Regions from separate parts of the Geobacillus sp. B4113_201601 genome, predicted to be linked through region 2. Evidence: riboswitches for the same ligand, from Rfam matches in the RefSeq annotation. Region 2 holds a riboswitch; the other holds the start of a gene.
The links. Region 2 has a riboswitch for thiamine pyrophosphate ahead of thiC (phosphomethylpyrimidine synthase ThiC). Riboswitches for the same ligand answer to the same signal wherever they lie in the genome.
Positions count from the first base shown of each region.

Region 1: another riboswitch for thiamine pyrophosphate. It lies ahead of tenA (thiaminase II); the one in region 2 lies ahead of thiC (phosphomethylpyrimidine synthase ThiC).

Region 1 covers NZ_LQYX01000035.1:157,567-173,089, reverse strand. Annotated here, with positions in the region: gene B4113_RS05370 (hypothetical protein) at 1-262, opposite strand, end outside; gene B4113_RS05365 (carbon starvation CstA family protein) at 551-2,626, shown strand; gene B4113_RS05360 (YbdD/YjiX family protein) at 2,619-2,822, shown strand; partial or broken gene B4113_RS05355 (2-dehydropantoate 2-reductase N-terminal domain-containing protein) at 2,948-3,325, shown strand; gene B4113_RS05350 (alpha-glucosidase) at 3,491-5,158, shown strand; gene B4113_RS05345 (YfiT family bacillithiol transferase) at 5,347-5,883, shown strand; gene B4113_RS05340 (MFS transporter) at 6,486-7,691, shown strand; gene B4113_RS05335 (class I SAM-dependent rRNA methyltransferase) at 8,185-9,369, opposite strand; TPP riboswitch at 9,512-9,619, shown strand; gene tenA (thiaminase II) at 9,732-10,415, shown strand; gene B4113_RS05325 (ECF transporter S component) at 10,449-11,039, shown strand; gene B4113_RS05320 (ABC transporter ATP-binding protein) at 11,054-12,508, shown strand; gene B4113_RS05315 (energy-coupling factor transporter transmembrane protein EcfT) at 12,505-13,287, shown strand; gene tenI (thiazole tautomerase TenI) at 13,304-13,915, shown strand; gene thiO (glycine oxidase ThiO) at 13,912-15,051, shown strand; gene thiS (sulfur carrier protein ThiS) at 15,048-15,251, shown strand; gene B4113_RS05295 (thiazole synthase) at 15,253-15,523, shown strand, end outside.
Region 2 covers NZ_LQYX01000046.1:14,217-29,739, forward strand. Annotated here, with positions in the region: gene B4113_RS07155 (xanthine dehydrogenase family protein molybdopterin-binding subunit) at 1-1,984, shown strand, start outside; gene B4113_RS07160 (xanthine dehydrogenase family protein subunit M) at 1,971-2,807, shown strand; gene B4113_RS07165 ((2Fe-2S)-binding protein) at 3,207-3,689, shown strand; gene B4113_RS07170 (MerR family transcriptional regulator) at 4,346-4,771, shown strand; gene B4113_RS07175 (MFS transporter) at 4,771-5,928, shown strand; gene B4113_RS07180 (saccharopine dehydrogenase family protein) at 6,023-7,177, opposite strand; gene B4113_RS07185 (aldehyde dehydrogenase family protein) at 7,592-9,073, opposite strand; gene B4113_RS07195 (thiamine pyrophosphate-binding protein) at 9,262-10,917, opposite strand; gene B4113_RS07200 (aminotransferase class I/II-fold pyridoxal phosphate-dependent enzyme) at 10,914-12,092, opposite strand; gene B4113_RS07205 (hypothetical protein) at 12,247-12,486, opposite strand; gene thiC (phosphomethylpyrimidine synthase ThiC) at 12,898-14,589, opposite strand; TPP riboswitch at 14,757-14,870, opposite strand; gene B4113_RS07215 (methyl-accepting chemotaxis protein) at 14,995-15,523, opposite strand, start outside.

The DNA of each region.
Region 1 (15,523 bases), on a different contig from region 2:
CGCCGCCGGCATCCTTAAACGCGTCCCACATCGCAAAAAAGTACAAGCAAGGATAAAACATGAGCCAGCCGATGTCAACCATGGCCGCCGCTTCATTGGTGCGCCCTAAAAAGCTGAGCCGAATGGCTTCGTTAAACCGCGATTGCGTGTTAATGAGCAGCTCTAAAAAAATCATGGCGATTCCTTTGACATACTTTTTGTTTAACAGTTGCCCGAAACCGGGCAAGGCGATGCTCCATAACAATGCTTCGATGGCTTTCACTTTCTCGACCCTTTGCTAAAATAATGTTTTGTGACCGCTGCGTTGGTTGTTTCGCGATGAAGCAGAACAAGGAAGAGCGAGCGAAAGCAGAAGGATCAGTCCAGAGGCGCGCAATTACATTTTTCGCTTTCCTTTTCTATTTTATGCTTTTTTGCAATAGTGGAATGAAGATCCTTGCCTATTAGGCCAAATAGGTCATGTGTACGGGAAAAACTTCTTCCAATTTTTCAGAATAATGAATATAATGAGAATGGGGAGAATTTTAATTGCATCAAAGGGGGAAAACGTGTGAAGGGGCTGAAATCGATTTTGTTATGGGGCCTGACTTCGGTTCTAGGGGCCGTAGGGTTCGCCATTTTGGCTTTAAGCCGCGGCGAATCGGTCAACGCCATGTGGCTGATTGTCGCTGCCGTTTGTACGTATGCGGTCGCCTATCGCTTTTACAGCCGGTTTATCGCCCGCAACGTGTTTGGTCTCGATGATAGCCGGAAAACGCCGGCGGAAGTGTTCAATGACGGAAAAGACTATGTTCCGACCAACAAATGGGTGTTGTTCGGGCATCACTTCGCCGCCATCGCCGGCGCCGGGCCGCTTGTCGGGCCGATTTTGGCCGCGCAGATGGGGTATTTGCCGGGAACGCTTTGGATTGTCATTGGCGTCGTTCTTGGCGGAGCGGTGCAAGACTTTGTCATTTTGTTTGCTTCGATGCGCCGCAACGGGAAGTCGCTCGGCGAAATGATTAAGGAAGAAATGGGGCCGGTCACGGGGCTTATCGCTGCGTTTGGCATTTTGGGCATTATGATTATTTTATTGGCGGTGTTGGCGCTCGTGGTTGTGAAAGCGCTTGTCGGAAGCCCGTGGGGGATGTTTACGATCGCTGCGACGATTCCGATTGCGATTTTGATGGGCATTTACATGCGCTTCATCCGTCCGGGACGCGTCGCGGAGGCATCGCTTGGTGGATTTGTGCTGCTCATTGTATCGATTGTAGCGGGGCAATATGTCGCGGAGCATCCGACGCTTTCCGCCATGTTCACGTTAAAAGGGGAAACGATCGCCATCTTAATGATCATTTATGGCTTTGTTGCCTCGGCTTTGCCGGTGTGGCTCTTGTTGGCGCCGCGCGACTATTTGAGCACGTTTTTGAAAATTGGCACGATCATTGGTCTGGCGCTCGGCATTTTCGTTGTGATGCCGGATTTGCAAATGCCGGCAGTGACGAAATTTATCGATGGCACCGGACCGGTGTTTGCCGGCAATCTGTTCCCGTTCTTGTTCATTACGATCGCTTGCGGCGCGGTGTCTGGATTCCACGCGCTCGTGTCGTCCGGCACAACGCCGAAGATGATTGAGCGGGAAAGCCATGCGCGCCCGATCGGCTACGGCGCGATGCTGATGGAGTCGTTCGTGGCGGTGATGGCGATGGTGGCAGCTTGCGTCTTGACGCCGGGAGCCTATTTTGCCATCAACAGCCCGGCGGCTGTGATCGGAACCGATGTGGCGCAGGCGGCAAAAGTGGTATCGTCATGGGGATTCACCGTCACGCCGGATATGCTTGCGCAGCTGGCGAAAGACGTCGGCGAGCAAACGGTGTTGTCGCGCACGGGCGGGGCGCCGACGTTGGCGATCGGGATGGCGCACATTTTATCAAGCGTCATCGGCGGCAAGACGCTCATGGCGTTCTGGTACCACTTTGCGATTTTGTTCGAAGCGCTGTTCATCTTGACGACCATTGACGCTGGCACGCGCGTCGGCCGTTTCATGATCCAAGACATTATGGGGACGTTCTACAAACCGCTCGGCAAAACGGATTCGCTCGTCTCGAACTTGATCGCCACGACCCTTTGCGTACTGGCGTGGGGTTACTTCCTGTACCAAGGCGTCGTCGACCCACTCGGCGGCATCAACACGCTCTGGCCGCTGTTTGGCATCGCCAACCAAATGTTGGCCGGCATCGCTTTGCTGTTTGCTACGACGGTGCTGTTTAAAATGGGGAAAAAAGCGTATGTCTGGGTGACGCTCGTGCCGACGACGTGGCTGCTTGTCGTCACGCTGACGGCCGGGTATCAAAAACTGTTCCATGAAAATGTCAAAATTGGTTTCTTGTCGCATGCGAAACTGTTCCAAGACAGCTTGAGCCAAGGCAAAATGTTAGCGCCGGCAACGAATGAGGCGCAAATGCGGCAAATTATTATGAACGACTACATTGATGCGACATTGTGCGCGATTTTCATGCTCGTTGTCATTGCTATGCTGATTTCCGCGCTCAATGTTTGGATCAAGGTGCTGCAAAACAAACACGTGCCGCTCAAAGAAGCGCCGTACGTGCCGCGCGACGGAGAGGGAGCGAAGCACTATGCCTAAATGGCTGAAAAACGTTTTGGCTTATCGCCGCCAGTTTCTAGATTTGCTTGTCGGCGTGCCGAGCTATGAAAAATATGTCGAACATATGAAAACCCATCATCCTGGCGAGCCGATCAAGTCGCGAAAAGAGTTTTTCTGCGAGGCGCAAGAGGCGCGCTACAATGCCAAAGGCGGCAAAGTGTCGCGCTGCTGCTAGCGGCCTCGAAGGAAGAAGAGGCACGTCCCCTTCTTCCTTTTTTCTTCTTGACAACGGTCATGGCGTTTCCATGGACGTGCGGCAGGCTACGAGATCGCTTGGGGAAGGAAGGAGTGAGGGATACGATGCGCGTTCTCGTTGTTGGAGCGGGGGCTGTCGGCGGCTATTTCGGCGGACGGCTGCTGGAAAAAGGGGTGGATGTTGCCTTTCTTGTTCGCGAGAGGAGAAAACGAGAGTTGGAAGAACGGGGGCTTGTCATCCGTAGCGTGCACGGTGACGCCGTGTTGAGGCCCAAACTGATCGTTGCGGGGGAGGACGATGGACCGTTTGACGTTGTCGTGTTTGCAAGCAAAGCCTATCATTTGACCGGCGCGATCGCTGATGCCAAACCGTATGTCGGAGAGGGGACGATGGTGTTGCCGCTCCTAAATGGCATCGCTCATATGGAGTCGTTATGGGCGGTCTTCGGGCGTGAGAACGTCCTTGGCGGGCTTTGCTTTATGAGGAACGCTTGGCTGCTCGGCGATGAAATGGGAAAACGCCGTCCGCTTGGCGCGAGTCGGTCTGCTCTCGGCCAAGCGGCTGTTTTTTTGGAAAAGAGAGTTGTGCACGGCGGAGATGTGTTGTACAGTTAATAGTGAAAACGTGTGCACAAAGGAGGAGCAGCCTTGAAGAAAACGTGGTGGAAAGAGGGTGTCGCCTATCAAATTTATCCGCGCAGTTTTATGGATTCCAACGGCGACGGCATTGGCGATCTTCGCGGCATCATTGAGAAGCTCGATTATCTTGTCGAGCTTGGGGTCGACATTATTTGGATTTGCCCGATTTACCGCTCGCCGAATGCCGATAATGGATATGATATTAGCGATTATCAAGCGATTATGGATGAATTCGGAACGATGGCCGACTTTGATGAGCTGCTCGCCGAAGCCCATCGGCGCGGGTTGAAAATCATTTTGGATTTGGTCATCAACCATACGAGCGATGAGCACCCGTGGTTCATCGAATCGCGCTCATCGCGGAACAGTCCGAAGCGCGATTGGTATATTTGGCGCGACGGCAAAGACGGGCGCGAGCCGAATAATTGGGAGAGCATCTTCGGCGGCTCGGCATGGCAATACGATGAACAAACGGGACAGTATTATTTGCACATTTTCGATGTCAAGCAGCCGGATTTGAATTGGGAAAACGATGAGGTGCGCCGGGCGCTGTATGATATGGTCAACTGGTGGTTGGAGAAAGGGATCGATGGCTTCCGCGTCGATGCCATTTCCCATATTAAGAAAAAACCAGGGCTTCCCGATTTGCCGAATCCGAAAGGGCTGAAATACGTGCCGTCGTTTGCCGGCCATATGAATCAGCCGGGAATTATGGACTATTTGCGAGAGCTCACGGAGCAAACGTTTGCACGTTACGATGTAATGACCGTCGGGGAGGCGAACGGCGTGACGGTCGAGGAAGCCGAACAATGGGTCGGAGAAGAGCATGGTGTGTTCAATATGATTTTTCAGTTCGAACATTTAGGGTTATGGCAACGCCAGGATGATGGATCGATCGATGTTCGGCGGTTGAAGCGAACATTGACGAAGTGGCAAAAAGGGCTGGAAAACCGGGGCTGGAATGCGCTCTTTTTGGAAAATCACGATGTGCCCCGCTCCGTGTCGACATGGGGGAATGACCGCGAGTATTGGGCGGAAAGCGCGAAGGCGCTCGGCGCGCTGTACTTTTTCATGCAAGGAACGCCGTTCATTTATCAAGGCCAAGAAATTGGCATGACCAATGTTCAGTTTCCTCATATTCACGATTATCGTGATGTCGCGATTTTGCGGATGTATGAACTGGAGCGGGCCAAGGGGCGCGCGCATGACGAGATCATGCGCACGATTTGGAAAACAGGTCGCGACAATTCACGCACACCGATGCAATGGTCTGCCGAGCCGAACGCTGGATTCACCACGGGAACCCCGTGGATTCAGGTGAATGATAATTATCGGACGATCAATGTCGAAGCCGAACGGCGCGATCCCCATTCGGTCTGGTCGTTTTACCGGCGAATGATCGAGCTTCGTAAACAACATGAACTGCTTGTTTACGGAACGTACGATTTGCTGCTGGAACATCACCGTTCGATTTATGCATATACAAGGACGCTTGGGAGCGAGCGAGCGCTTGTCATTGTCAACTTGTCGGAGCGGCCGGCTCTGTATCGTTATGACCCGATTCGCCTCCAATCGGACCATTTGGCGCTGAGCAATTATCCGGTTCGGCCGCATAAAAACGCCACTCGTTTTATGATGAAGCCGTATGAAGCGCGGGTTTATCTCTGGAAAGAATGAGAAGGAATTGGTTCGGTCGGCGTCGAATGGATGTCTATAAGGCTGGTGAAAAACGGTTGTTTCTCTTGAACATGGGGGAGCGTGTGAAAGGCGATCCGGATGCGACAGGGCTTTTCTATTTGAGAAACGAGGCTGGTAAGCGGCCTGTTTCCTTAAATCACCGGCCTCATAGAAAGGAGAGGAGAAAGATGACGACCATCGACCCGATCCGTTATCCTATCGGAACGTTTCAACCGCCGGCGGCATTTTGCGGCCAAGAGGTAGAAGAGTGGATCAAAGCGATCCGTGAACACCCCGGTGCTTTGCGGGAGGCGGTGAGCGGATTGAATGAAGAGCAGTTGAACACTCCCTACCGCGACGGCGGGTGGACGATCGCCCAAGTCGTTCACCATTTGGCCGACGCGAGCATGAACGCGTTTTTGCGCACGAAATGGGGGCTGACGGAGGAACACCCGCTGGTAAAACCATTTGCCGAAAGCGAATGGGCTAAAACGGCGGAGGCGCGCTCGCTGGCTATCGAACCTTCGCTCGTATTGCTTGACGGTCTTCACGCTCGGTGGGCAGCGCTGCTGGAAGCGATGACCGAAGCCGATTTTCACCGCACCGTTCGGCCGGAAGGAGCGGCGAAGGAGATGCCGCTTTACGTATTGACGGCGTTGTATGCATGGCATGGCAAGCATCATACGGCGCAAATTTTGGCGTTGCGCCAACGGAAAGGATGGTAAAACGCCGCTGCGGTCGAAGGAACGGAGGCCTCATTTTGGTTCGTTGGATTCAAAGCGTTGCGAGGCGTTTGCGGCCGGCACCTGCAGTGGCAAGCAAGGAAACGTAATGGGTTCGGATCAACGGTTTAGCCGTTGTTTAGGATCTGTTTTTAGGCACCTTTCGTCCTAGGATGGAGCGGCCTTTATACGTTTAGCCGTTGTTTAGGATCTGGTTTTCCACAGATCCTTTTTGTTTTTCGGAGAACGGGGATGTTAAGGAACGGGGCGCTTGGCAATATCGTTTCGCCAATCGAAAAGATTGGTCACATCGGTTCTACTTTTCCTATGTTCCTCCTTGATCAAGCAGGGAAGCTTTTTTTCGCCTTTTTAGAAGGCTGTGATCTTCGAGCGCATACACGTTCCCCGCATCGTTTTTCAAGCGGAAATCCCTTATGGCATCGGCTTCATTTTTCACACGCTTCCCGATGGCGATCAGGGGAAGTGCGGTTTTTCTCCGCCTTTTTTGAAAACAGAAAGGAATCGATCATTTCGCTTACACAAACGCATCCAGTATGTTATACTGACAAATATTGAGGGATACGAAAGATAGGAAGGGGAGAGATATGGGTGCGCAACAACAACCGGTGGTGACGGAGCAGAAAGAGAAAATTTGGACGCGCAATTTCCTGTTCATTTGCCTCGCCAACTTTTTTGTTTTCCTCGGATTTCAAATGACGCTGCCGACCATCCCGCTTTTTGTCGAGCATTTAGGTGGCAATGATCAGCTCATTGGCCTCGTTGTTGGGATTTTTACTTTTTCGGCGCTCGTCGTTCGGCCTTTCGCTGGCCATGCACTGGAGACGAAAGGACGACGGTTTGTGTTTTTGCTCGGATTGCTCATTTTTGTCATTTCTGTCGGATCCTACAGTCTGATCTCGAGCATTTTCTTTCTCTTTTTCATGCGGGTGATCCAAGGAATTGGCTGGGGGTTTTCGACAACGGCATCCGGCACGGTAGCGACCGATATCATTCCGGCGAGCCGCCGCGGGGAAGGGATGGGGTATTACGGGCTGTCGGGAAATATTGCCCTCGCCTTTGGCCCGTCGCTTGGACTTGCGTTGGCGGCCTCTATTCCGTTCAACCGCTTATTTCTGATTTGTGCGGCGCTTGGTGTGGCTTCTTTGGCGTTTGCCGCGGCGATTACATATAAAAAAGCGGAGGCCAAGCATGGCCAAAAGGAAAGCAAATGGGATCTTTACGAAAAGACGGCTTTGATTCCATCCGTGCTGCTTTTCTTTTTAACGGTGACCTTTGGCGGCATCGCTTCCTTTTTGCCTTTGTATACGGCGCAAAAAGACATCGGCGGCTTGCAGCTATATTTTTTGCTTTACGCGCTCGCTTTAATGGTGACGCGGACGTTCGCCGGTCAGTGGTATGACCGGAAAGGGCATCGGGCTGTCTTTCTCCCCGGTGCCGGGCTCATTTTGTTGGCGATGCTGCTGCTCGCTTGGCTGCCGGGGGAATGGGCGTTATTGGCTGCGGCGGTGCTGTACGGTTTTGGGTTTGGCATGGTGCAGCCGGGGCTGCAGGCGTGGTCGGTGGAGCGGGCGCCTGTTCATCGGAAAGGGATGGCGAACGCGACGTTTTTCTCGTTTTTTGATTTAGGAGTTGGCATTGGGGCGATGGTGTTCGGCCAGATCAGCCATTGGTTTGGTTATCCGGCCATTTACTTATCAGCGGCTTGTTCCGTGCTCGTTTCGATGTTCGTTTATTTAGCCGTGCTGCGCAAAGAGCAGCCGTTTCCGCCGCGCCAAGGAAACAAGGCGTAGGGAAGGGGCGCCGAGGGGAGCAACGGCTTCTAGGAGGCTGGTGAAAAACGGTTGTTTCTCTTGAGCATGAAAGGCGCTCCTGATGCGACTAGGCTGATCCATTTGAGAAACGGGTTTGATCAGCGGCTTGCCCCCTTAAATCATCAGCCTTCTAGAAGGCCGGTGAAAAATTGCTGTCACACACGAATCGGCGGCATGTTCATTCAGAAAAGAAACTTGATTTTGCAAGGCTTCTCTAATTGAGAAACGGATGGAATCAGTAGTATTTTGCACTAAATCACCAGTCTTCTAGGTGCTGCCTCGTTTCCCCTAAACCCCTGTGCTCAGCCTGTGAGCTGGGCTATGAGCAGGAAGCTCGTTTCGGAGAAGGCCATGGTTATTGTTCGTAATAAAGAAATTCCGCTCTCCATGTCCCGTCTTGATCACCTGACAAGCAGGCACGGTGACAAGAAGAGCGAACGATGCTGCGAAAAACAAAATGGCACTGATATCGTTATCGCCGGGAGCGGACTTCGTAAATAGCGAATTTTAAATAATCTCCTTCTTCAGCGGCGAGCAGTTTTGGATGATCGTAGCCGGCGCCGCCCCAATAGACTTGGCGGAGCACTTTTTTGGCGTCAAACGCCGCAGCGGCGACCATCTCTTGAAACAGGTGCGGGCGGACGTGGTATGAGCAGCTCGAAGTGACAAAAAAGCCGCCGTCTTTGACGAGTTTGAGCCCGTTTAAATTAATATCCTTATAGCCGCGCAGCGCCTTTGGAACGGCATAGGCCGATTTGGCGAACGCGGGCGGGTCGATGATGACGACATCCCACTGTCGGCCGGCGCGCACGGATTCGCGCAAATAGTCGAAGGCGTTGGCGACGACAAAGTCGATGTTTGTAAAGCCGTTTAAGGCGGCGTTGCGTTTCGCCGTCTCGATGGCGTGTTCGGAAATATCGACAGCGGTGGCATGTTTCGCGCCGTACAGGCAGGCGTTCAACATGAACGACCCGGTATGGGTGAAGCAATCGAGCACGGTCGTCTCCGGGCCGATCAGCGGGCGGAGCGCGGCGCGGTTTTGCCGCTGATCGAAGAAAAAGCCGGTTTTTTGGCCGTTTTCAATATCGACGATGTATTGAACGCCGTTTTCTTCGATCACGACCTCGGTTTCCGCTTGTTGATACCAAAAGCCTTTTTCTTGTTTGAGCCCTTCAAGCTCGCGAACGGACACATCGTTGCGCAAATAGACGGCTTTGGGGGAAAACACTTCCAGCAAGCCGCGTAAAATCCAGTCTTTGCGCCGCTCCATTCCAAGCGTCAATATTTGCACGACAAGGATTTCTTCGTATTTGTCGACGATCAGCCCCGGCAGAAAATCGGCTTCGCCGTAGATGGCGCGGCAGGAGCGAACGCCGGGGATCATCCGCTCACGATACGCCCACGCTTGGCGAATGCGCTCGACAAAAAAGCGCTCATTCAATTCGTCATCGGGGTTTTGCGTCAGCACACGGACGATGATTTGCGAGGCGGGGTTGATGTACCCTTTCGCCAGCCAATAGCCTTGGTGGTTATAAACGTCCACGAAGTCGCCCGGCGTGATGTCGCCTTCGATGCGGTCGACTTCGCTTTGGAAAATCCATGGATGGCCTTGTTCAAGCCGTTTTTTTCGCTGCCGTTTCAAAATGACGTTTGCCACTCTGTTCACTCCTATCCGGTAGTCAATCGTTGCGCTTTTATCATAGCGAATGGCGGTGGCCGACGCAACGTTGGCCGGAAAAAACGGTTGACAACGGGAACGGCCGTGATATGATAAATGTAAACAAGGAAATAGCATCATTGCGATCCACTAGGGGGGCCTTTAGAAAGGCTGAGATCAAAGTGTGCCTTTGAGACCCTTAGCACCTGATCTGGGTAATGCCAGCGTAGGGAAGTGGAGGAGCTGCACGAAGGCGGGCTATGTCCTTTTTGCCTAGCCAAACGGTGAGCCCACGCCGCTTTCTTTACGCCGATCCGTAAAGGAAGCGGCGTTTTTATTTCGATGAAAAAGGGGGAGAAACCATGTCTTTTGCCAAGCGAGTGCGCGCAGCGGCCGACCCGATCTGGCAGGCGAGCTTTTGCCATCCGTTCGTTCAGGAGCTCGGCCAAGGAACGCTTGAGCGTGAAAAATTCCGTTATTATGTGATGCAAGATGCGTATTACTTGCGCCATTTTGCCCGTGTGCAGGCGCTCGGAGCTGCCAAGGCGCCGGATCTGGCCGCGACCGCCCGGCTCGCCCATCACGCGCAGAGCACCTGCGAGGCGGAGTTGTCGCTGCATGAAACGTTCGCCGAGCTGCTTAACATTACGGAAGCGGAGCGGGCGGCATTCGTTCCCGCGCCGACGGCGTACGCGTATACTTCGCATATGTACCGGGCGGCGTACGAAGGGCACTTAGGCGATGTCATCGCCGCCATTTTGCCTTGCTATTGGCTGTACTATGAAATCGGTGAACGCTTAAAAACGTGCCAGCCGAACGATCCGATTTATGAAAAATGGATTGGCACATACAGTTCCGACTGGTTCCGTTCGCTTGTCGAAGAACAGATCGCGCGCTTGGATGCCATCGCTGAGGCGGTCACCGAGGAGGAGCGCTCCCGGATGGAGCAGCATTTCTTAATCAGCAGCGAATATGAGTATGAATTTTGGGACATGGCGTACCGGCTCGAACGCTGGCCGTCCGCGCGGCTGGCGGCAAGCCGTTGACGTGGGCAAAACGAACAAAGGAGGGACATTGAGATGGAACGGAAGGCAAAAGGGTTGAAGCTGGCCGACATTTTAACAACGATTGTGATTGCGATTGTGTTCGGGGTGATTTACAAAGTATGGGGGCCGCTGTACGATATGGTGAAAGTGTTTGGCTTCCATGCCGATCAATTGATGTATGGGATGTGGTTTATCGCCTCATCGCTCGCCTATTTGCTCATCCGCAAGCCCGGGGTGGCGCTGCTTGCCGAAACGGCGGCTTCGTCCGGTGAGCTGATCATGGGGTCGCAGTGGGGGCTTGAAGTGCTCATTTATGGATTTGTTCAAGGGTTGTTTGCCGAGCTTGTGTTTGCGGCGTTCCGCTATCGGCGGTTTGACGTGTTCGTCGTCTCGCTAAGCGCGGTCGGCGCGACGGCCGGTTCGCTCATCATGGACTTTTACAAAGGCTACATTGACGCGCTCGCCCCATGGAACATGGCGCTCTTTTTGCTGGCGCGCTTTATCGGTGCCATCGTGATTGCCGGCGCGTTCGCTGTCTCGTTGGCCAAGGCGCTTGAGAAAACCGGGGTGACGCAAATGTGGCGGCCGGCTTCCCAAGACGACTATGACGCATTGAATCGATAAGGCGGCGAAGAAAGATGAAAGAAGCGGTATCGATCGAGCGGCTGCGCCTGAAATTTCCCGGGCGCGCCGGGCTGTTGTTTTGCGATTTGTCGCTTTCGATCGCTCAAGGGGAGAAAGTGCTCCTCCTTGGCCCGTCGGGATGCGGCAAATCCACGCTATTGCAAGTGATGGCCGGCCTTATTCCCAATTCGATTGACGTGCCGATGAAAGCCGAGCGTCTCGAGCGGCCGGAACGCTGGGGGTACGTGTTTCAAGACCCAGATGCTCAGTTTTGTATGCCGTATGCGGATGAGGAGATCGCGTTTGCCTTGGAAAATCGAAACGTGCCGCGCGAGCAGATGCCGGAGCGCATTCACGCGCTGTTGGATCAAGTCGGCTTGGCCATTGCGCCGCACACCGACATTCATACGCTTTCGGGAGGAATGAAACAGCGTCTTGCTTTGGCGTCTGTATTGGCGCTGGAGCCGGATGTGCTGTTTTTGGACGAACCGACGGCTTTGCTTGACGACGAAGGAACGAAAGCGGTGTGGCAAACGGTCAAACAAGTCGGTCGGGAGAAGACGGTCATCATCGTCGAACATAAAATTGACCATGTGCTCGATTTTATTGACCGTATCATTTTGCTGGGGCGCGATGGTCAAATTATCGCCGATGGTGAGGCGAAAACGGTGTTTTCCCGCTATAAGCACGCCATTGGCGCCCACGGCATTTGGTATCCAGGCATCTGGGACGACTACGGATGGCCGGAGCGGCGCGCGGTCAGCGAAGAGGGCGAGGAGCTGCTTCGCCTTTCTCAGTTTCGCGGCTTTAGGAGGAAAGAGGCAAAAATTGAGGTTTCCGAGGCGGCGGTGAGAGGCGGCGAGTGGATCGCTGTCACGGGAAAAAACGGCGCCGGCAAAAGCACGTTGCTGCATGCTTTGATGCAACTCATTCGCACCGAAGGACGCTATCAGCTGTTTGGAGACGACATCAGCGAGCGGCAGCCGCTGCATCGCGATATCGCGTTTGTGTTTCAAAATCCCGAATGGCAGTTTGTCACCCATTCTGTCCGCGATGAACTCGCTTATTCCCTCAAGCTCCAAGGGCGCCCGGCGGCGGAAATCGAAGCGTTGGTTCACCGCTTTTTGGTCGAGTTTGACCTGATCGAGCAACAGGATACGCACCCGTACCAATTGTCGGTCGGGCAAAAGCGGCGGCTGAGCGTAGCGTCTTCCGTCATCGCCGGCCAGCGCCTTCTTTTGCTCGACGAGCCGACCTTCGGACAGGATGCGAAAAATACGTTCGCTTTGCTCGAACGGCTCGAATCGCAGCGCCAGCAAGGAGCGGCGGTCATCATGGTGACGCACGATGAGCACATTGTCCGCCGTTTTGCCACAAGGCGCTGGGTGATTGAAGACGGTGCGCTTGTCCGCGACGAGCCGTTGGACGTTTGCCGGTTGGCGATTGCCAAGAGGGGGATGGGACGATGAAGTGGGAAATCTCGCATCGGGAAACATGGCTTTATGAGGCGAATCCGACGCTGAAGCTCGCGGTGCTTGTCGTGCTCTTTTTGGCCGTGCTGTTGATTCACAATCCGAATGTGCTCATTAACTTGTCGCTAGCTCTTTTCCTTTTGTTTTGTTTTGGCACGGGGTATCCGGCGAACGTTTTATTCTGGATGTTTTTGCCGTTTTTCCTGATCTTTTTTTCCAGCGCCTCATCGATGATGATGTTCGGAGAAGGAACGACCACATGGTTCCGCTGGGGGCTGATCCATATTACAGCGGAGAGTTTTTGGCGCGGGCTGCATCTAGGATTTCGCGCCTTGGCGCTCGGGCTGCTTGGACTCATCTTTGCGTTGACCACCCGGCCCGTGCCGTTGTTTTACTCCTTGATGCAGCAGCTGAAACTGAAACCAAAGTATGCCTACAGCTTTTTGGCGGCGGTGCGGCTGTTGCCGATCATGCTCGAGGAGCTGCAAACGATTCGCCATGCGTTAAAGGTGCGAGGGGTGCCGCGCCAGGGCGGACTTGGCAAAGTGAAGCGCTACGCCATTCCGCTGTTGTCGCAAAGCATCCGCCGCGCCCAACGCATCGCGGTGGCGATGGAAGCGAAACAGTTTTCCGGAAGCGGTCCGCGCACGTTTTATTATGAGATCGGATTTAGCAAATACGATGGTTGGTTTGTCGCGCTGTTCGCTGCGTTCCTGTTTGCCGCTTATTACGTCGGGATCCACTATCCGTATATTCCTATCCGCGATGTGCGGTAGAAAGTCAGGGATGAAGATGGGTGTCCTTCATTTGGTTTCCACGGGCCGGCAGACAGCAGCGCAATTGGCTGCTATTTGTGCACGCGTTCATCCGTATGCCGATGCCATTCACGTCCGCGAAAAGGGAAAAACGGCGCGCGAGGTGGCAGAGTTTGTGGTCGCGCTGTTGCGGGCAGGGGTGCCGGCGCAAAAAATTATCGTCAATGACCGGGTTGATGTGGCCGCGGTCTACGGCGTCAAAGGGGTGCAACTCGCCTATCACAGCCTGCCGGTGCGCGCCGTTCGCCGCACGTTCCCGGATTTGGCGATCGGCTGTTCAGTGCATGGACCGATCGAGGCGAAACAAGCCCAACAGGCTGGTGCTCTTTTTTGCTTGTACGGCCATGTGTTTCCGACGGACAGCAAGCCGGGTCTAGTGCCGCGCGGGTTGGATGGGGTGGCGGACGTCGTTCGGGCTGTGCAAATTCCGATTATTGCGATCGGCGGCATTCATGCCGGCAACGCGCGTTCCGTTCTGAAAGCCGGCGCGGCGGGAGTGGCGGTATTGTCGGCGGTTTTTTTGGCGGAAGATCCTGTGCGGGAAGCGAAACAGCTCGCTGAGATCGTAAAGGGGGAGAGGATCGAGTGACAGCGTCTTCGTATGATGTCATTGTGATCGGCGGGGGAGTGATTGGGGCCGCTGTCGGATGGGAGCTCGCTAAGCGGCGGCATCGCGTTGCCATATTTGACATAGGGAAGGCGGGCAAAGAGGCATCAAGCGCCGCTGCTGGCATGCTCGGAGCGCAATCGGAATTTTCCGCGCCAAGCCCGCTCGTCCCGCTCGCTTTACAAAGCCGGGCGCTCATGCCGTCATTGGCTGCCGAGCTGAAAGAGCGGACCGGGATGGACATTGAATTGGTGGAAAAAGGGTTGATCAAAGCGGCGACAACGGAGGAAGAGGCGGACGATTTGCGCCGTCACTACGCGTTTTGGCGCGAGAGGGGCGAACCGGTGCACTGGCTTACCAACGAGGAAGTGCGGGAGATCGAGCCGCAGCTTCATGCCGAGGCGCTGACAGGGGCGATGTGGATTCCGGGCGATGGGCAGGTGAGCGCTCCCAACCTAGCCGCCGCCCTTGTGTCGGCGGCCGTTTCCGCTGGCGTTCATCTATATGAATATGCGGAAGTGCTGGATATTCGCTCCGGAGGCGGCGGTCATCTCGTCGATACGGCCGTCGGCACATTCGCCGCTGAGGCGGTCGTCATTGCTTCTGGAGCGTGGGCGGCTCGGCTCGGCGCCAAGGCGGGGCTTTCGCTCTCCATGTTCCCTGTTAAGGGGGAGTGTCTCATGGTGCGGGCGCACGTCCCTTTGTTGCGAACGACAGTGTTTGCGAAAAACGGCTGTTATATCGTCCCGAAGGCGGGGAACCGCTTGCTGATCGGGGCCACATCCACCCCCGGCACGTATGATCGCCGCATCTTGGCTGGCGGTCTGGCTCGCTTGTTGTTTCAAGCCGCTCATTTGCTTCCGGCCGTTGAACAAGCGGAATGGGTCGACGCATGGAGCGGAATTCGGCCGCAGACGAAAGATGGATTGCCGTATATTGGAGAACATCCTGAGCGGCCAGGAGTATTCGTGGCTGCCGGTCATTACCGCAACGGCATTTTGCTTAGCGCCGTCACCGGAGCGATTGTGGCTGACTTGGTCGAGCGAAAGAAGCCGGCGTTTGATTTGTCGCCGTTCGCGCTGACGCGTCATGCCGAAGAAACGGAGGGGGTCAAATGACGTTAACGATCAACGGGGAAACGGTCACGGTGCCCGATGAAGTCAAAACGGTGAGCGATTTGCTCTCCTATTTCCAGCTTACCAATAAGCTGGCGATTGTCGAAGTCAATGTGCGCATCATTGAAAAACATGAGTACGGTACAACCGCGCTCGCCGATGGCGATCGCATCGAAATTGTTCATTTTGTAGGAGGCGGTTGAGATGCTGAACATTGGCCCATATTCGTTTTCTTCGCGGCTATTGCTTGGCACTGGCAAGTATCCGAGTTGGGAAGTGCAAAAAGCGGCGGTGGAAGCGTCAGGAGCGGAAATTTTGACGTTCGCCGTTCGGCGGATGAACATTTTTTCTCCGGAGCAGCCGAATGTATTGGAACAGCTCGATGTCACCCGCTACAAGCTGCTCCCGAATACCGCTGGGGCAAAAACGGCGGAAGAGGCGGTGCGCATCGCGCGACTGGCCAAAGCATCGGGGT
Region 2 (15,523 bases):
TTACGAACCACTGCCAGCGGTCGGCTCGCCGCACGAGGCGCTGAAAGAAGGGGCTCCGCTATTGCATGAACATCTCGACCGCTACGAAAAAAGCAAAACGACTCATCCTGAACCAGGAACTAACATCGCCCACCGGACGAAAATCCGAAAAGGCAACATCGAACAAGGCTTTGCCGAAAGCGATGTCATCATCGAAACGAGCGTCTCTTTCAACCCGTCCGACCACGTAGCGATGGAGACGCGCTGCGCTACAGCGGAAATTGGACTGGACGGCACGATCCGTATCACCGCCTCGTCACAGTCGCCCTTTATGATCAAAAAGCTGCTCCATACCTATTTTGGAGAAGACACAGGCAAGATCATCGTCCACACGCCGCTTGTCGGCGGCGCTTACGGAGGCAAAGCTCCGGTGCAGCTCGAGCTGCTCGCCTACCTCGCCGCGAAGGCGGTCGGCGGCCGGAAAGTGAGCGTTTGGAACAGCCGCGAACATGACATGGTCACCTCGCCCGTCCATATCGGATTGGAGGCAACGGTCAAAATCGGCGCGACAAACGACGGCGTTTTCAAAGCGATGGAAATTCTCTTTTTGTTTGACGGCGGCGCTTATTCCGATAAGGCGATTGACGTCAGCCGCGCCGCGGCCGTCGATTGCACCGGCCCATACCATGTCGAACACGTCTGGTGCGACTCGCTCTGCGTCTATACGAATCGGCCGTATGCGACGCCGTTCCGCAGTTTCGGCCATTGCGAGCAGTCGTTTGCTGTGGAGCGTGCTATTGACGAATTGGCAAAAGCGCTGCGGCTTGACCCGTGGGACGTGCGGCGCAAAAACGTCATCCGCCCGGGGCATACAACCCCGACGCAAGTGCGGCTCACGAAAAGCAATGTCGGGGATATGGCGGCCTGCCTTGACCGATTGCGCGAACTGATGCGCTGGGACGAGTGGCAACGCGTCGAGCTTGACGCCTATACTGTGCGGGCCAAAGGCATCAGCGGCGGTTGGAAAACGTCCACGATTGACACTGACGCGAGTTCCGGCGTCATTTTAACGTTCAATTCAGACGGCAGCGTCAACCTCATTTCCGGCGTCGTCGAAATCGGCACAGGCACGAAAACGGTGCTCGCGCAAATCGTCGCCGAACGGCTGAACATGAACGTGGACGATGTTCATGTCAAAATGGACATCGATACGCAAACGACGCCGGAACATTGGAAAACGGTCGCCAGCCGCGGAACGTTTATGGCCGGGCGCGCGGCTTTGGCCGCCGCCGATGACGCCATCCGCCAGCTGAAAGAGATCGCCGCCTGCGTGCTGCGAGCCTCACCCGCCGATTTGGAAGTCGGCTTCGGGCGCGTCTTTTTGCGCGACGACCCGGCCATTTTCATCCCAGTAAAAGACATTGCCTACGGCTACAAATTTCCCAACGGCAACGCCATCGGCGGACAAGTGATCGGGCGCGGCCACTATATTTTGCGCCACTTGACCCCGCTTGATCCGGAAACTGGCGCCGGAAAACCGGGGCCGGAATGGGGTGTATGCGCCGAAGGAGTCGAAGTGGAGTTCAACCGCCGCGACTACACGTACCGCGTTGTAAAAGCGTACGCGGTCATCGATGCCGGCAAGGTGCTCAACCCGAAAGCGGCGCTTGGCCAGGCGATGGGGGCGATGAGCATGGGGCTGAGTTTGGCCAGCCGTGAAGGGTTTCTTTTTGATCAAGCCCAACGTGTCTTAAACCCGCAGCTGCGCACGTACCGGCTGATCCGCTTTGGCGAACATCCCGTCTACATTGTCGAATTTGTCGAAACGCCGCAAATCGACGCTCCGTACGGTGCGCGCGGCATCGGCGAACACGGCTTGATCGGCATGCCCGCCGCTTTGGCAAACGCCTTATCGCTTGCCGCTGGTGTGCCGCTTAACGAACTGCCGCTCGTTCCCGAACTCATTTGGCGGAAACAGAAAGGAGACGGCTATGGTTCCCTTTGATTTTGCCTACTATCGGCCACAGTCGATCGCTGAAGCGACGGCGCTGTTTCTCGAACTGGAACAACAAGGAAAACAGCCGCTCTATTACAGCGGGGGCACCGAGATCCTCACCCTATCGCGCCTCGGCTTCGTTTCTACCGCCGCTGTCATTGATATTAAGGAGATTCCCGAATGCCGGGTGCTTGACGCCGACGGGGATCCTCTCGTGCTCGGGGCGGCGCTGGCGCTCACCGTGCTCGAAGAAACGAATCCGTTCCCTTTGTTGACAAAGGTGGCCAAAGAAATCGCCGATCGGACGGCGCGCAACCAAATTACACTCGGCGGCAACTTATGCGGGCAAATTTTTTATCGTGAAATAGCGACTGCGCTGCTCGTTGCAGAAGCAGACATCGTCATCGCCGGGCCAGCCGACATCCGTCAAGCCCGCATCAATGATTTATTTCATCAACAGCTGCAGCTGGGCCGCGGTGAGTTTGTCGTCCAGTTCAAGGTTGACCGCGCCACCGCCACCCTGCCCCATTTCCATCGCAAGCGCCGCAAACAAGGTGAAGTCGGCTACCCGCTGGTGACGATTGCAGCGCTGAAACAAGACGAGGCCGTTCGCGTCGCTTTCAGCGGCATCTGCCCGTTTCCGTTTCGCTCGGCTGACGTCGAGGCGCACCTCAACGACAGGAACCGCCCGATTGGCGAACGGATCCAAGCGGCAATCGCCGCCTTCCCGCGCCCGATTTTGCATGATATTGAAGGATCGGCAGACTACCGTCTGTTTGTCGCCGCCCAACTGTTGGAAGATGCGCTTCGCGAGTTAGGGGAATCCATCTAGAAGGCTGGTGAAAAACATTGGTTTCCTTTGGTCGATGAATAAAAGTGTGCAGTGTTGCAAGGCTTTTCTATTTGAGAAACGATGCCAGGAAGCGGTATACACGATATAATCACCGGCCCCTAGGAGGGCGGTGAAAAATCGTTGTTTGCCTTGATCGATGATGGAATGCTTGAACATAGTGCAACCAGTTTTTCTACTTGAGAAACGATTCTGAGAAGCGTTTGTGCGAGTAAATCACCGGCCCCCTAGGAGGGCGGTGAAAAACGGCTGATTCCCTTGCTCAATGCGGGGGCGAAAAGCAGAGGCGATGCAACAAGGGTTTTCTCATTGAAAAATGACAGTCTAAAGCCGTATTCCCGATGAAATCACCAGCCTCTTAGACGGGAGGTGCACTGCACGATGGAAGAACCGACAAAACGGGAGCTTGTGTTGCACATTAACGGCGAGCAACGAACCGTCGTCGTCCGCCAAGCGGAGACGCTGCTGTTTGTTTTGCGCGATCACCTCGGGCTGACCGGTGCCAAACCGGGGTGTCTAAACGGGGACTGCGGCGCCTGCACCGTCCTCGTCAACGGCACGCCGATCAAATCATGCATGATGCTGGCGATCGAAACGGTCGGCAAACCGATCACGACGATCGAAGGGCTCGATGATGCTCCTATACAGCAGGCCTTCGTCCGCCACTTCGCTTTTCAGTGCGGCTACTGCACGCCGGGCTTCATCATGAACGCTCAGGCGCTCATCGACCGGCATCCGGACGCCGATGACGCGATGATTCAAGAATGGCTCGAGTCGAACATTTGCCGCTGCACAAGCTATCAAGAAATTGAAGCGGCGGTCAAAGAAGTGCTCAAAGCCAGCAAAACGAGCGTGACGCGCTAGCGCCATTTCCAGCTGACATCGCCCCAAGCAGCCGGCGGCACAAAGAGTCGGCCAAGAACGCTCAGCCATCGTAGAAGCGGTTATCGGCGGAGGCTGGCCCCGAAAGTCGTTTGCCTTGATAGAAGGCCGGTAAAAAATCGCTGTTTACCGATGGAACGCGCGAACATAAAGGCCGGTGAAAAACCGCTGTCACACACGAATCAGCGGCATGTTCATTCAGAAAAGATCCATGGGCGGCGATCGACCCTCCACCCAGACATGAAAATCTCGCGACAGTTCGGCATTTTCACGGAAAAGCTGATTCTGCAAGGTTTCTCAAATTGAGAAACGAATGGAATGAGCAGTATTTTGCACGAAATCACCAACCTTATAGAGGCCGATGCAACAAGTTTTTCTACTTGAGAAATGATTCCGGGAAGCGGTTGCCCGAGTCAATCGCCAACCTCATACATTCCGTGTACAATCATCGCATATCAGGTGAAAGAGGGTGTCCCGTTCTTTCGGCGACACCCTCTTATTGAATTTGTACAGCCGCGAAAACCACGGTTTTTCCCTCCCATTCCAAAGTCCTATTGACAAAAATATAACGTTCACGTTAATGTTATATTTGTGAAAAACGCGGTTGGTCATGATGCAACGAAAGCGAGGGCCCCATCATGAAACGATTGAAAATTGACGACGTCGCCAAAGCAACCGGCTTGACGAAACGCACGATTCGCTATTACGAAGAAATTGGTTTGATCAAACCGCCAGCGCGGAGCGACGGCGGTACGCGCCTTTATACCGAGGAGGAGATCGAACAGCTGAAACAAATTATCGCCGCCCGCGAAGTGCTTGGCTTTTCCCTTCAGGAGCTCCAACACTTTTTATCCTTAAAAGAAAAAATCGCCGCGCACCGGGCCGAACTCCTTCAGACTGCCGATCATGAAAAACGGCGCGAACTCGAACAAATCGCTGCCGGACTGCGCCAACAAATCGCCATGCTGGACGAAAAGATGAAGAAAATGGAAACACTCAAACAAGAGTTGAAACAAATGGAACAGCGAGTCAACACGATTTTGCAGGAAGGGAGAGAAGAATAATGGACGAAGGAAGACAAACACGGGCGCGGTGGATCACCGTTGCCGCTGCATTTTTGGCGTTTATGGGCATCGGGGTGGTCGATCCGATTTTACCGGTCATTGCCGAAAGCATCGGCGCAACCCACTGGCAAGTGGAAATGCTGTTTACCGCCTACATTTTTACGATGGCCGTCATGATGATTCCGGTTGGTCTCATCGTCAGCCGCGTCGGCGATAAACAAATGATGGTGATCGGACTTGGCCTTGTCACGATGTTCTCATTATTGTGCGGCTTTGCGGCGAACATCCCCCAATTATCCCTCTTCCGCGCCGGGTGGGGGCTTGGCAATGCGACATTTTTTGCGACCGCCATGACCTTGTTGATCGCCTTAACACCGCAGGCGAGCACGGCTGTCGGCTTGTATGAGGCGGCGATCGGCCTCGGGATGGCCGGCGGTCCGCTCATCGGCGGGCTGCTTGGCCAACATTCATGGCGCTACCCGTTTCTCGGCACGAGCGTGCTCATTTTTATCGCCTTTTTGCTTGTCGCCTTGTTTGTGTACGATCCGAATAAAGGAAAACCAAAAAAGGCGGCCGGGTGGCAAGAAATGCGGCGTCTGCTCGCTTTTCCGCCGTTTTTGAAAGGAGCGGTAGGCGGTATGCTTTACTATTACGGCTTTTTCGTTGTTCTAGCGTATTCGCCGCTTATCATTCACTTATCGGCCATTCAAATCGGCCTCGTCTTCTTCGGCTGGGGGCTTTGCCTCGCCTACGGTTCGGCGGTGCTGGCTCATCGGCTGGAGGAAAGACATGAACCGAAACATCTACTGCCGTACAGCTTATTGCTGTTTGCGGTGTTGCTGCTGCTGTTGGCCGTCGCCCAACCAACGTGGCTGACGATCGTCTTGATCATTTTGTCAGGGCTTGTATCCGGCGTAAACAACGCCTTGTTCACAAGCTACGTAATGGAAAGTTCGCCGTACGAACGTGGCGTCACTTCCGGCATGTACAACTTCGTCCGCTGGATGGGGGCGGCCATCGCCCCGGTACTGTCCGGCGTCATCGGCCACGCTTTGTCCGTCAAAGCCCCGTTTATGGTCGCCATGGCGCCGGCGCTGGCCGCCTTTCTTTTCCTAGCTTGGCGCAAAGGCGAGCCGTCGGAAACGAAAGCCGCCTAACCGCCGCGCATAGCGGCGCGATCAGCACCGCCACCCCACCCCCGTTTCGCAGCTGAAAACGGGGTGGGGTGGTTTTCGTTTGGTGCGTTCTTCTCTAGCGATCTGTTTTCTTCTCGCGAATCATCACTCCGCGCCGCTTCATCTCCTCAATATACACATCCCCTGGAACGATTTGTTCAGGCGGATAGACGCCGCGCTTTTGGATGATGCCGCGGCCGATCAGTTGGGCGACAGCGGAAATCGTGTACGCTGTCGTCCGCGCCATCGCCGTCACGTTGTTTTCGCGGTCGTTGAATGTCACCGTCTCATATTCGAGCACCGTTTCCTTTCCTTCTTTCCGCCCGCCGACGATCACCCGAAGCAAGACGACATCGTCTTTCCCTTTTAAATCAAGAAGCGGCGTCAAGACGGCCAGCAGCACGTCGCGCGGCTTGATTGGGCGCCCGCCGATCTCCACTTCAAAATCGTTGCGCGTCAAGTTCAAGTCAACGAGGAGTTTGAATTTTTCCGCGTGGCCGCGATAGCGGATCGTTTTATACTCAAGCCGCTTCAAGTTCGGAAACGAGCGCGACAGCGTCGATGTTCCTCCTGAAGTATGAAACGCTTCAAGCGGCCCAAACCGTTCAAAATAAATCGGCTCGATCTCTGAAAGGGACGGAACTTCCTGCACCTTGCCGTCGCGGATGATCAAAGACGGATCGGTGTAATGATCAAGAAGCCCTTCCAACGAAAACACATGGTTGTACTCGAGCGGTGGATCGGGATGGACGGGAATGCCGCCGACATACAGCTGAATCGATTCGACTTCATCGAGTTGGCTCGCTCCATAGCCGGACAAAATATTAATCATGCCGGGAGCGACACCTAGGTCAGGAATGATCGTCACCCCCGCTGCCTGGGCTTGATCATGGAGCTCCAACACGCGGTCGGTAATATGGCCGATATGCCCCCCTAAATCGACCGAGTGAACACCGGAGGCGATCGCTGTTTTCGCCACGGTTTCATTAAACCGATAAAACAGCGCATTGACCACCACATCATGCTTTTTCATCAAAGCGGACAGCTGTTGCTGATCGCCGGCATCCGCTTGTACTGCCGAAAGTTTTTCCGATTGGAGTTGCCGCGCGGCTCGCTCCGCTTTCGTTCGATCGACATCCGCCAAGGTGACGGCTTCCACCGCTTCGCTTTGCACTAAATCACGCGCTGCTTCCTTTCCCATCAACCCTGCGCCAAGCACGAGCACTTTCATCGTTTCTCCCTCCTGTCACCGATTGTTGATCATGCGCTCGCGTTCTAGAAGGCTGGTGATTTCGTGCAAAATACCGCTGACTTCCACCCATTTCTCAATGAGAGAAACCTCGCAGAATCAGCTTTCTTTTTGGAATGAAAATGCCTCCGATTGGTGTGTGACATCGGTTTTTCACCGACCTTCTAGGAGGCTGGTGATTTACTCGCGGATACGGCTTTACAATGTTATTTCTCATTTCGAAAAACCTTGTTACATCGGGTCCTGTTTTTGCTCATTCCCCCATTAATGAAAGGAATCAGCGGTTTTCACCGGCCTTCTAGACGCTCTTCCCTTTTGCCGCAGATGCCCTTCCTTTGGCTACCCGTCCTCCCCGTCGGCCGCCGTTTTTCCGTTCCGCGCCGATGGCAGCCCGGTTCAGTCAGCCGTATCAATTTGCGCCCGCTGCAGTCTGCCGCTGAAATCGACATAAATGCTCCGCCACTCGGTGAACACGTCAAGCGCGGCGACGCCGGAGTCGCGATGACCGTTGCCCGTCCCTTTCGTACCGCCAAACGGCAAATGAATCTCCGCACCCGTGGTGCCGGCGTTGACGTACACAATGCCGGTGTCCAAATCGCGCATGGCCCGAAACACGTTATTGACATCGCGCGTGAAAATCGCGCTTGACAGCCCATAATCGACGCTGTTGTTGACATCGATCGCTTCGTCCAAACTGCGGACGGAAAGGATCGACACGACCGGGCCGAAAATTTCTTCGCGGGCGATGCGCATCTTCGGCGTGACATCGGTGAAAATCGTCGGTGCGTAGTAGAAGCCGCGCGCATAGTCGCCTTCACGCAATATATAGCCGCCCACAAGCAGCTTCGCCCCTTCTTCTACGCCAATGCGCACGTAGCGGTCGATTTTTTGCAGCGCTTCTTCATGGATGACCGGCCCTACCTTGACCGTTTCATCGAGCCCGTTGCCGATTTTCAATGTGTTCACGGCTTCAAGCAGACGCCGCTCAAGCTCCTGTTTCACCCGCTCATGGACAATGACCCGGCTGCACGCGGTGCACCGCTGCCCCGAGGTGCCAAAGGCGCTCCAAATAATGCCGTCGACCGCTAGCGACAAGTCGGCGTCATCCATGACGATCACCGCGTTTTTCCCGCCCATTTCAAGCGAAACTTTTTTCAACAGCCGTCCGCATGTTTCCGCAATCATCCGCCCGACTTCATTCGAGCCGGTAAACGAGATGACCTTGACATCCGGATGTTCGACGAGCGCATTGCCAGCTGTCGGCCCGTCGCCATGGACGACATGAAACACTCCCGGCGGCAAACCCGCTTCTGCAAAAATGCGCGCCAACTCCTGCGCCATAATTGGCGTTTCCAGCGCCGGCTTCCACACGACCGCATTGCCAGCCACAAGGGCAGGGAACGACTTCCAAGTAGCGATCGCGATTGGGAAATTCCACGGCGTGATGATACCGACTACCCCGACTGGCACCCGAACGCTCATGGCGAATTTATCTTTCAACTCCGATGGCGTCGTGTCGCCGAACAACCGCCGCCCTTCCCCCGCCATGTAAAACGCCATATCGATGCCTTCTTGCACTTCGCCGCGCGCTTCCTCAATCACTTTGCCCATTTCCATCGTCAACAGCCGAGCCAGCGCCTCTTTCCGCTCTTGAAGCAGCGTCCCGACTCGATACAAAATTTCCGCGCGTTTCGGCGCCGGCACGAGCGCCCATCGTTTTTGCGCTTCCTTGGCTGCCTGAACCGCCTCATCGATATCTTGGGCCCCTGACATCGGCGCCTTGGCGATGGTTTCCCCTGTCGCTGGATTGATCACCGGCGCCCACCGCCCAGTGCTCGGTTCTTTCCATTTTCCATTGATATAGTTTTGAATGTTCATCGCCTACTCCCCCCATTTTCGCGCAATGGAATGATGGAGCCGGATCGCGGCATTTCCCGGCTCCGTGGCCGGGAGCACCTTTGCGGCCGCCTCCTTTTTCGAACCATCCAACCGGCACATCAACATTGGCAACGGTGAATATTTTTTGGAACAATCACCGTTCCCAACAAAACGACTGCCGTCCGCGGTCACAGCGATTGCCGCGCCCGCAGCTCCTGCATCGTCGTCGAGACCGAAAGACAATCGGGATCAGCCAGCACTTCAATGACCGTCGGGCGTTTGGCCGCCAGCGCCGCGCACAGCGCCTCTGTGAACTGCTGTTCCGTCTGCACTTGGAAGCCAAGCCCATTCAAACATTCCGCCAAGCGGGCAAACGGAACGCTCCCCAACTCCGTTCCGATGACCCGACCCGGAAACCGCAGTTCTTGATGCATGCGAATCGTCCCGTACATGCGGTTGTTAAATACGACGGAGATGATCGGAATGTCATACCGGACAGCTGTTTCCAACTCTTGCATCGTCATCATAAATCCGCCGTCTCCCGACAGCGACACAACCGTTCGGTCGGGCAATGCCAGTTTGGCGCCTATGGCCGCCGGCATGCCGTATCCCATGGCTCCGGACGTCGGTCCGATATACGTATGGCCTTCGCCAAACGGGAAAAACGTGTGAAGCCAGCCGGCAAAATTCCCTGCGTCGTTTGTGAAAACAGCGTTGTTCGGCAAATGGCGCGCGAAACTTGCCATGGCCGCTTCATACACATTGCGCGGTTTTTCTGGCAGCGTTGCGGTTTGTTCATACTGCTCCCGCCGTTTTGCCACCCATTCTTGCCAGCTCGGCCGCACCGCAATCGTCAGCAGGCGGGATAGCGCTTCCCGACAGTCGGCCCAAATGGCCACGTCCGGCGCGCGCACTTTTCCAAACCCATCGCTGTCCAAGTCAATATGAATGAGCGTCTGATTAGCAGACGGTACACAGTAGTCTTGCGTAGTCACTTCCGATAACCGTGTTCCGAGCGCAATCACTACATCGGCCTGCTCCGCTGTCTCCCTCACCGCTTCTGGCGCTCCCAAGCCGAGATGCCCGACGTAGCACGGGTGATCATGGGGAAATACGTCATGGCGACGGAACGCTGCCATCACCGGCAACGAATACGTTTCAGCCCATAACCGCAGCAGCGGCTCCGCGCCCGCCCACTTGACACCTCCGCCGGCGATGACGAGCGGCCGCTTGGCGCGCGTCAGCCAAGCTTCGACTTCCCGAACGTCCTCGTGGCGCGGAGCCGGCTTCGGCACTTGGGTGGAAGCCATCACAGCTTCCGGGACGGTTTGCCAAAGCACATCCTCCGGCAGCGAAACGACAACCGGACCGGGTCTGCCCGTCTTCGCGGTGCGAAACGCGCGCTGCACCAGCTCCGGCACTCGTTCGGCGTCGCGAATTTCGACCGTCCATTTCGCGAGCGGGCGAAAAAACGCCTCCAAATCAACCTCTTGAAAACCTTCCCGGCCAAGAAAGCGGCTGTCCACTTGCCCTAAAAATACGACCATCGGCGTGGAATCTTGTCTAGCCGTATGGACGCCGATCGCCAAATTGGCGGCGCCGACCGCCCTTGTTGCTAAGACGACGCCGCATGTCCGCGCCGCTTTCGCATACCCTTCCGCCATAAACGACGCTCCTCCCTCATGGCGGGCGGAAATGAACTCAATCGACGGCTCTTCATAAATGGCGTCAAGCAACGGCAAGTAGCTTTCCCCGGGCACGCCAAACACATGGCGGATCTGTTCCTGTTTTAGACATTCCACGATGACCTTGGCCACCGTCACGTTTCGGATCGTTCGTTTCATGGCGCCAGCGCCCCCCCATTCACTCGTTTCCACCGCTCCAATGCTTGCTCGAGCCGCTCAATCGGCGCCGAGAGCGAAACGCGGACGTACCCTTCTCCGGCCGGGCCAAACGCCGTTCCCGGTGTGACGATAATCCCCGCATCATCGAGCAGTTGGGTGGCAAATGATTCGGATGAGTACCCTGTGGGAACGGGAACCCATAGGAAAAAAGTCGCCTTCGGACGCTGCACGTTCAAGCCGAGTTCGCGAAGCCCTTCCACCATCCTGTTCATGCGCGCTTCATAAACCAAACTGTTCGCTTTCGCAAAAGCCTGCCCGTTCGTCAGCGCAGCAGCGGCCGCTTTTTGAATGGGAATGAATTGACATGTGTCGATGTTGCTTTTGATGACCGAAAGCGCTCGAATTAGGTGGCGGTTTCCCACCACATACCCGATGCGGCAGCCCGCCATGTTATAGCTTTTCGACAATGAGCCAAATTCGACCGCTACCTCTTTCGCCCCGTCCACCTGCAAAATGCTCGGTGACTGAAACCCGGCGAACGTCACCAATGAATACGCGGCGTCATGGGCAATGAACAGCCGATGCCGGCGCGCGAGGGAAACGGCCTCGGAAAACACGCCGATCTCGGCCACGGCCGCGGTCGGATTGCTTGGATAGTTGAGGAGCATCAGCTTCGCCTCATCATACACGTCGGGAGAAAGCGCAGCAAACTGAGGCGCGTAACCGTTTTGAGCATCCAAGGGCAGCGCCCGGCTCCGCCCGCGGGCAAAATGAACCGCCGTTCGATAAACGGGATAACCGGGATCCGGCACAAGCACAAGCTCTCCCGGCTTCAGAACCGCTTGCAACAGATGAACGATCCCTTCCTTCGAGCCGATCAAAGCGAGCACTTCCGTTTCTGGATCGAGCACGCCCCCGTATTCCCGTTCATAAAACCGGGCGACCGCCTCCCGATATTCCTTGCAGCCGCCATACGGCGAATACGTATAATGTTCCGGCGCCTCGAGCTCTTTTTTCAACACCTCGATGACAAAGGAGGGCGGCGGCAAATCGGGAGCGCCGATCCCTAAATCAATGACATCGACCCCTTGCTTCACCAGCTCCTCTTTTTTCTGTTGAAAACGGGAAAACAAATAAGGCGGCATCGTCTCCACAAGATCGGAAAACAAAGTCAATCCCCTCCCTCCTCATGCCCCTTCGTTTCAGTGTATGCGCCCACTCACTGCTCACATGCCCATTCCTGATCCCGCCCGCACTGACTGACATCTCCCAATTCTCAAAGAAACGTTCCATGGGCAACGCGATCTGCCCCACCTAGGGATGAAAATCTCACGCCAGTTCGGCTGTTCCATAGGCAGCGCGCCCCACCCAGGGTTGAACATCCCGCGCCGGTCCGGCATTTTCACAGAAATGTTGCATGAGCAACGTTTTGCCTTCCATCCGGGGTTGAACATCCCGCGCCAGTTCGACATTTTCACAGAAATGTTGCATGGGCAACGTTTTGCCTTCCATCCGGGGTTGAACATCCCGCGCCAGTTCGACATTTTCACAGAAATGTTGCATGGGCAACGTTTTGCCCCCATTCAGGGATGAACATCGGCGTCAGTCCGGCACTTTTTAGAAAACGCTCCCAAAAATAACGTGCTCGACCATACAAATTCGGAGGCGCTTCGAAAAGTCTTGCATTTCGTCGTTGGTCCATAAAAAGAAGCGGCCAGCACCATCTATCGTTCGATGACGCAACTGGCCGCTGTCTATGGAAGCGAAACGCCGGCGAAGGCGCTGCAATAGACTGCGCAGTTTTCCCTTCACAAATAAATTATGTTATGACTAGAAATTTACCTCTTATGTCATTATCATAACAGATAAAAAACAATTTGTAAATATATTTTTATTCTATATTTTCTGTATAATTGTATATCCTTACCCAACTGGCGGGCTTCCGCGCTTTCATACGTTCGTCCGTCCTGACTGGACTTGTCATTGATACAGAGAAGCGCCCTTCTGAACAAATTCCTTCGCTTTCGCTTGCATGCCGTCTTCTTTCATTTTCCGCTGCAGCTCATGAGAAATGCTCATCGAGCAAAATTTCGGCCCACACATCGAACAAAAGTGGGCGGTTTTCGCCGCGGCAGCCGGTAAAGTTTCGTCATGGTATTCACGGGCGCGCTCCGGGTCAAGCGATAAATGGAATTGGTCGTTCCACCGAAACTCAAAGCGCGCCTTTGAGAGCGCATCGTCGCGCTGCTGGGCGGCCGGATGTCCTTTCGCCAGATCAGCGGCATGGGCGGCGATTTTATAAGCGACCACCCCGGCACGCACATCCTCTTTGTTGGGCAGCCCTAAGTGCTCTTTCGGCGTGACGTAGCAAAGCATCGCCGTTCCATAGGCCCCAATGATGGCGGCGCCAATGGCTGACGTAATATGGTCATATCCGGGCGCGATGTCGGTGACAAGCGGCCCTAACGTATAAAACGGCGCCCCATGGCAAATTTCCTGCTCCCGCTCGACATTTTCGCGAATTTTATGCATCGGAATGTGTCCCGGCCCTTCGATCATCACTTGCACGTCATGCTTCCAGGCGATGGCCGTCAACTCCCCGAGCGTCTTGAGTTCGGCAAACTGCGCGTCATCGTTCGCATCGGCGATGGAACCCGGCCGCAGCCCGTCTCCGAGCGAAATGGCCACATCATACTGTCGCAAAATTTGGCAAATATCTTCAAAATGCGTATACAAAAAGTTTTCTTGATGATGTGCCAAGCACCATTGCGCAATGATTGAGCCGCCGCGCGAGACGATGCCGGTCACGCGGCTGGCGGTGAGCGGAATGTAGTGAAGCCGCACCCCAGCATGAATGGTCATGTAATCGACCCCTTGCTCGGCTTGCTCGATCAGCGTTTCGCGGTACACGTCCCATGTCAGCTTCTCGGGCGCTCCCCCGACCTTTTCGAGCGCCTGATAAATCGGCACCGTTCCTACCGGGACCGGCGAGTTGCGGAGAATGTACTCACGCGTTTCATGAATGTGTTTGCCCGTCGATAAATCCATCACCGTATCGGCGCCCCAACGCACCGCCCACAGCAGTTTTTCCACTTCATCGTCAATCGATGACGAAACAGCCGAGTTGCCGATATTGGCGTTAATTTTTACATGGAAGCGGCGGCCGATGATCATCGGTTCGCTCTCCGGATGATTGATGTTGGCGGGGATGATCGCCCGCCCCGCCGCCACTTCCTGGCGGACAATTTCCGGATCGATTCGTTCGCGAATCGCGACAAACTCCATTTCTGGCGTGATGATCCCCCGTTTGGCGTAATGCATTTGCGTCACCGCTTTTCCTAGCTTCGCGCGCAAAGATCGGCGGGCAAAGGGAAGCGCCAGCGAACGAGGAGCGACCGCCCGCGGCTCCACTTCTTCGACATCGACGCGCTCAATGATCCAGCGATGCCGGAGAGGTGGCAATCCTTTTTCGATATCTGGCTCAAAATGAGGGTCTGTATACGGCCCTGTTGTGTCGTACACACGCACGGGCTCGTTTTCCACTTCGCCGTGGGCTGTCTTCGTCGGCGACAGCATAATTTCTCGCATCGGCACGCGCACGTCCGGACGCGATCCCTCGATATACACTTTGCGGCTAGATGGGAATGACATTAATGTGCGGATGTTTTCCATGCATGGATCCCCTTTCTTTTGATTTCATCGACTGGATCCATGCCATCACGCTTGGAAGAAGGCAACCATCAAAAAGGGAAAGAGAGAGGACGAGACAAAACAAAAACAGGTTCCGACAACGGAACCTGATCGAAGGCAAAAGGGCAAACGAACATGACACGTCCATCTGTTCCCGCTGCCTGCTTCCCTACGCTGGCATGACCCAGATCAGGTTCAAAGGGTCAAAGAACTTCACCGCGTTCTTTTCTCAGCCCGGCTCTCGGACTCCCCTAGCAGATTACGCGTATGACGCGATCACAGCTCATTTTCTTCATTTTATCGCATCGTCAGCCGGCAGGCAATCTTTTTTTCACTGCCGACTGGGGCGAGATTTGGCCCCCCCTTTCGTATCCATGTTTTTTTCAATTACACCGAAAAATGCTTCAGCATCGTCCGCATCTCGTCCGCCATTTGGCCCAACGATGCCGACGAAGAAGCGATTTCTTCGACGGAAGCCATCTGCTCTTGCGTTGCCGCCGATACGTTAGCGGTGCTGGCGGACGATTGTTCTACAATATCGGTCATCTGTTGCAACGCTTCATCCACATGACGGACATGATCCGTCATCTGTTCAAGCGCCAGCGAAACTTGTCCGATTTGTTCGCTCACCTGCCCCACCGCCTCACGAATATGGGCAAACGATGCCCCACAAGCATGGGCAGCATTCAGTCCATGCGCCACTTCCGAGACGACCCGTTCGGTGGAAGCGATGGCCCGCTTCGTCTCTTCTTGGATGTAGCCGATCAGCTCAGAAATTTGCTGCGCAGAACGAGCCGATTGTTCAGCCAGTTTTCTCACCTCGCCGGCGACGACGGCAAATCCTTTCCCTTGCTCACCAGCGCGCGCCGCCTCGATCGCCGCGTTGAGCGCCAACAAATTCGTCTGTGAGGCGATG